Regions from separate parts of the Jeotgalicoccus sp. ATCC 8456 genome, predicted to be linked through region 1. Evidence: riboswitches for the same ligand, from Rfam matches in the RefSeq annotation. Region 1 holds a riboswitch; the other holds the start of a gene.
The links. Region 1 has a riboswitch for thiamine pyrophosphate ahead of JEM45_RS07080 (ECF transporter S component). Riboswitches for the same ligand answer to the same signal wherever they lie in the genome.

Region 1 (3,160 bases):
GTACCAGCTTTAACCAATTCATCAAAAAGTTCCAGCATAAAGAACGTGTTTTTTTGATCCAGTCCAAAAGTCGGCTCATCTAATAACAACAAATCAGGTATGCCACCTAATGCTGTTGCCACACTTAAGCGTCTCTTTTGCCCTGTGGATAATTCTAGTGGATTTAGATGGGCAGAATGTTCTAGCGAAAACATTTTTAAAATATCTTCTGTCTTCTGTTTTGCTAGATTCTCATCATATCGGTGTTCCATATTGATATATATTTCGTCATAAACTCTATGAGTTATAAATTGCAGTTCTGGATTTTGAAAAACTGGGTAGACATCTCCGATGATATCCTTTGTTTTCTTTACAAGCTTATTCTTATAGATAATTTGTCCTTGATGGGGAATCAACTTCATCAATGCACTAAGAAAACTTGATTTACCCGCACCATTTGGACCTTCTAATGTAAGCCATTGCCGAGACCTTATGTGTAAATGATCAATGTAAAGTATATCAATGCCGCGTCTGTCTATTTTCATATCTCTAATTTCTAATAAAGGCGCTCCGTCTTTATTACTTTGTACAAATTGTGGTGCTTGGTTCCACGACATTGGATGCCAGACGCCGTATTCATTAAGTAAGTCAACGTGGTGACTTAGTACAAATTTTGGATCTTTATCGAGAATAATTTCTCCATCATCATTCATTAGGATGACACGGTCGACCTTATCCCAAATATATTCAACTCGGTGTTCTACAATCACAACAGTTAGGTCGGACCAAATAGATAAAATCGTTTCCCAAAGATTTTTTGCAGAATCATCATCTAACATGCTTGTTGGTTCATCTAAAAATAAAGTGTCCGGTTCTTGTATGAGTGCTGCAGCAACAGATAGCTTTTGTTTCATCCCACCAGATAGTTGATTAATTGATAAGTCTAAAGGTACGTCTAGTCCAATTCTTTTTAAAGCGTTAGTCATCATGTTGTTCATCAGACTAGGAGCAATCCTCTGGTTTTCTAGGATAAATGCAAGTTCTTCTTCAACGGTTGGCATGGTGAACTGGGCATCAGGGTCTTGGAATACGTAGCTTGAAGCATTTGGTATATCTAAATAATCTGCTTTTACAGGTGTATGAATGACTTTAGGAATCAATCCGCCCATCACATTTAGTAAGGTGCTTTTACCGGAGCCAGAAGGACCGACAAGTAACACCTTTTCCCCTTTCTTAACACTTATATTGATGTTTGAAAATAATAGCTGCTCTGTCTCAGGGAATTTGAGTTTAAGGTTTTCGATATTTATATCAGTCATATTAAAAACCATCAGACGAATCGCTTTGTTTTTTACCAACATATTTTAAGACACCGGTCCCTTTTACACCTTCATAGAGTTTATGACCTAACCATCCGGCGACGATTGCGCCACTGATAATTCTGAAGATAAGCATCAGCATTAGGTTCCAAGTTTCTAAATGACCAAGGTAGCCATAATACCAATCAAGCGGAATTGTTGATAAGGCTGCTGCTACACCTGCGAGTACAGCTACATATAACTTAGTACTGTTATATCTATAGAGTAAGAAAATGATCTCACATGCCAGTCCTTGGAGTAGTCCATACATGATTAAGACGATATCGAACTGTAACAGAACGATCGTTTCTCCAGAAGCTGCTGCAAATTCTGCAAGTAAAGCGACACCCGGTTTTCTAATAATTAAATAAGCTACAATTGCAGCAATGAACCACATACCATAGACCAATTCATTGATGTGTAAACCAAGGGGCTGCAAGACGGTATATACACCATCCCAGAGAGAATAAAGTACTGCAAAAACTAAGGCGATGACAACTGTGATCAATACGTCTGTCAAAGTTAAAACATTGCTGTTTTTCATAGAATAAACCTCCGTGATTTTTACAAATAAAAAAACACACCACTAACGGAATGGTGTGCATATAAAAATATGCCACTTCCCTACGCTAGTATGATCTAGATCAGGTGATAAGGGTGATTCTCAGCCTTTACAGGCACCCCTAGTGGTGGTGATTTCAATATTTGATTATCTCAATCATAGTACACTTACACATTTTTGTGAAGTTAATTTGTAACAGTCACGCCGTGATTCGTACTTTCGTATAGGGTGACTTTAATTAAATCATCTTGCGGCTTTAAAATTTTGTTAAATTCATCTCTGATCCATAGTGCGATATTTTCCGCAGTAGTATTCATATTTACTAGCGTCTCATTTAATATCTGCCCATCTAAAAGCGGCCGGATTTTATTGTGGTATAAGGCGTCAATAGCCATAAAGTCAGTCGCTAAACCGGACTCATCAATTGGTGAGTTCACATCAACCGTCAATCTATAGGTGTGGTTGAGTAAATCTTTATACTGTGTTTTGAAAAAAAAGATTCGATTATCACAAGTGAATGTGTAATGGAGATGAATGGTGACCTGTTCTTTCTTATAGGCAAAATTGCTTGGTGCTTGTATATGACTCAGTGTTGACATAGTTTTCATCCTTTACTCATTAAAGAGTGCCTTAGATATGTTTAGGGCTCTTAACATTGCTGTTTTTTTATAGTTATGGTCTTCGCTCTTAATCAGTATATCATTCACTGTTTTAACACCTTCTACAATGTAATCTCCCTTGTTTAGCATAATACACTCTGCTCTTGCACCTGCGACAACATCAGATATTTCTGAACGTGTTGGGATACCGTTCTTAATCAGAGATTCTAATACTTGAGTTGCCCAAATCATTGGAATGTGTGCAGCCTCACATATCCATAATAGTTCTTCTTGAATTTCACTCAAGCGTTCATAGCCGATTTCTACAGCGAGGTCTCCACGAGCGAGCATGACACCAAAAGGTCTGTGTGAGGCGGCTTCGGCTATGATATTAGGGAATTCTTTTATGGCTTCTACAGTTTCGATTTTAGCAATAATAGGCATGTCTTTATTGTCATCAGGGAGCTTATCCTGTAATACCGATTCGATAAAAGTCATATCCTCTTTTGATTTAACGAAGGAAAAAGCGATCAAATCGGCATGTTGGCTAGCAAAATCTAAGTCTACTAAATCTTTTTCTGTTAAGACGTTTAAATCGATATCTACATCTGGGAAATTAATGCCTTTCTCTGTCTTAATTTTAACGCCATTTTCTTTAGTTA
Region 2 (3,160 bases), 420 kb from region 1:
AATTACGCATTATCACTTGCATAATAATGTTGAAGGGAGAGATGATCATAATAGAATTCATGATGGTTCATTAGATTTTGAAGACTTTGTTAAATTGTATAATATGTATACACCAGAAGCGGACTTAGTTCTTGAATATAACTATGATCTTGGTAATGATATAAGTGCAATAAAAGAAGATTTGGACTTCTTATATAAAACTTTTAAGTAAGACTTTTAAACAACATGCTGTGTTCTCTTATTTTCTTATAAATAGACTAGAAATAATTTGCCATTTATACTATAGTAAAGTGTATTGATTACTTATGCCGACATAGTTTAATGGTAGAACACAGCCATGGTAAGGCTGCAATACGAGTTCGATTCTCGTTGTCGGCTGTTTCAACCAACTCTACAAGAGTTGGTTTTTTTGTTTAATTATTTGCAAAAGATTGTACTAATCGATAATGTTAAATAAAGAATGAAATTTGGAGGTTATGATGACAACACTCACTCTACAAGAAGCAATTTTTACTGTAAGTAATCTTAGAACCGAACTCGCTAATGAATATGAGAAATTCAGTACAGAGTACCGAGTGCCTATTTCGGTTAACAATGAAAAAATTGATCATGCAGATAAGCTTTCTAAAGTTAATGAATCACTAGCTAAAGTAAAGCAATTGAGAAATGATTTAGTAACTTTAAAAACAGCAATTCACCACAAAAATTCTACAGCTACAGTGGTTCTTGACGGCACTGAAATAACCGCATCTAGTGCCTTAGAGTCATTGAAAATTGAACGTGGTATCATCAACAATATAAAGAACAATATTACTTTTGGCTATGGTCGTGAACGTGTTAAGACTATATCTGGGGTAGGTATTGTTGAAGAGGGTATCATCAATGAAGATGAGATCAAAGAATATCTGTCAGAACTTGAAACACTCGTTAACAAAAAATCAATCTTAATCGATAAATTTAACAGTACTGAAACGATTGACGTCACACTAACAAGCATATAAGTCATGTATTGGTAGAAAGAGACCTATTTTAAATCGAGAATTTGATGGATTACAATTTACGTTTTATTTATCTGTTACGATTTAAGAATTCGAATCAAACGACTGATGGACAATCATAGTGATGATTATCTCTTTCGATGGAGTTTCCCTCAAAAACTTTTGGGTGTTAAGTTTTGCCTTTTTGCTCACCTACAAATTAAATAATAAAGACTAGGGGTGCACTTTTGTGCTGAGAGATGAACAATCGACCCTTTGAACCTGTAGGTTAGGACCTGCGATAGGGAAGTCTGTGTCGATAAACTTTGGCAACATGGTATTTATGGACTCGGACCGCTCATAAGGTTCGGGTTTTTATCTTGTTTAGTCAAAAGGAGAAATTGATATGTTTACAGATCGATTATGGACACGTGTAGAAGGAATTTGGAAATCGTATTTAGACCATCCTTTTGTGATGGGCTTGGGTGATGGATCTCTTGAAATTGATAAGTTTCAACATTGGTTAAAACAGGATTATGTGTATTTAGTTGAGTATGCACGCTTAATGGCGATTGGTGCAGAGAAGGCACCGGATTTAGATACTATGAATTTATTTGCTGAGTTGTTACATGGAACGTTGTTTGGCGAGATGGAGCTTCATAGAAGTTTTTCAAAACGATTTGGAATTTCAGAGGATGCGCTATTAGAAACTGAGGCGGCTAGTGAAAATACAGCATATACCTCATACATGTTGAATCACGCACAGCGCGGTGATGCAGCTGTTGTGGCTGCATGCTTATTGACTTGTGCATGGTCTTATAACTTTATAGGAAATCACTTAAAGAAAAATTATGACCATGAGGATAATCCATATAAAGAATGGGTGGATATGTATTCAGACACAGAGTTTACTGCATTAAATAATACTGCAATGAAGCTGATGAATCGTTTAGCAGAGGGTAAACCTGAGCGTGAATTGCTTGTCTTAGAGGAAATTGTGGTGAAAACAAGTAAGTACGAGTATATGTTTTGGGAGATGTGTGAAAATAAATCTAATTGGGATGTTATACAAGGAGAGAAATGACTAGGAAATTAATTATTCATAATAATAAGTTTTCTAAATTGTTAAGGGTCTGTAAAACATGTGTATTCCATAATTTCTTTGGGGTAAGGTAGGACTAACATCACGATTCAGTCTGAAAACCTATACTACTTTAAGGAGAGGGAATTAATTATGAAGAAACTCTTAACTGTTACATCATTAGTAGGCGTATTGGCACTTGCTGCATGCGGAGGCGGTTCTGAAGAAGGTACAGAGGAAGGTACAGAAACAGAAGAATCTGGTACAGAAGGAACTGAAACAGAGACTGAAGGCACAGAATCAGAAGATACAGAGTCAGAAGATACTGAATCAGATGACGAAGGTGAATAGAACATTTGAATATCGGCCGCTGGTAAAAACCGGTGGCTTTTTTTCTTGATGCGAATTATTAAAATTTTGTAAGGGTATCATATATAATATATATAATTCGACATATTATAGGAGCGAAAAGAAGTATGAAAATTGGTGTGATTTCTGATTTGCATATTGATCGATACAATGATGAAAACCTTCAACAGAAGGATTTTACCTTAACCTTGGCAAATGAGGTGAATCGTCAATCACTCGATGTGTTGTTGATAGCGGGCGATATTTCAAACGATCATATGCGGTCTTATCGTTTCATGCAGGCACTGGAACAAATGACAGGCGTTGTGATTTACTTTGTGCCAGGCAACCATGATTTTTGGAATCAATCCGGAGATGATAAGACGACAAATGAGATTCATCAATTTTTCAAAAGCACGAAGTATTATAAAGAAGGCGAACCTGTAGATCTAGGTAACGGCTGGGCAATCGTTATGAATGCCGCTTGGTACGACTATACTTACGCAAGTGACCGCTTTTCCAAAGCGCGTCTTGAAGAGCGGAGTTATTACGGTGGAACATGGCAAGATTTAGTACGTGTAGATTGGGGAAAAAGCGATCCAGAGATATCTTTAGAATTTGCAGAAAAAGCTGCACATGATTTGGAAATGGTAAAGGATAAGAAAATTATTTTAATGACCCATGTCGCAACACATAAAGCATTTAGAGTTCCCATGCCAAACCGCTTATTTGATTACTACAATGCCTTTATTGG

Region 2: another riboswitch for thiamine pyrophosphate. It lies ahead of tenA (thiaminase II); the one in region 1 lies ahead of JEM45_RS07080 (ECF transporter S component).

What each region holds. Positions count from the first base shown of each region.
Region 1 covers NZ_CP066224.1:1,365,542-1,368,701, reverse strand. The annotation lists gene JEM45_RS07085 (ABC transporter ATP-binding protein) at 1-1,340, opposite strand, end outside; gene JEM45_RS07080 (ECF transporter S component) at 1,300-1,881, opposite strand; TPP riboswitch at 1,942-2,032, opposite strand; gene JEM45_RS07075 (6-pyruvoyl trahydropterin synthase family protein) at 2,085-2,498, opposite strand; gene JEM45_RS07070 (pyruvate kinase) at 2,511-3,160, opposite strand, start outside.
Region 2 covers NZ_CP066224.1:1,783,743-1,786,902, forward strand. The annotation lists gene JEM45_RS09235 (sugar phosphate isomerase/epimerase family protein) at 1-211, shown strand, start outside; tRNA gene JEM45_RS09240 (tRNA-Thr) at 308-378, shown strand; gene JEM45_RS09245 (hypothetical protein) at 480-1,001, shown strand; TPP riboswitch at 1,204-1,302, shown strand; gene tenA (thiaminase II) at 1,384-2,061, shown strand; gene JEM45_RS09255 (hypothetical protein) at 2,212-2,409, shown strand; gene JEM45_RS09260 (metallophosphoesterase) at 2,535-3,160, shown strand, end outside.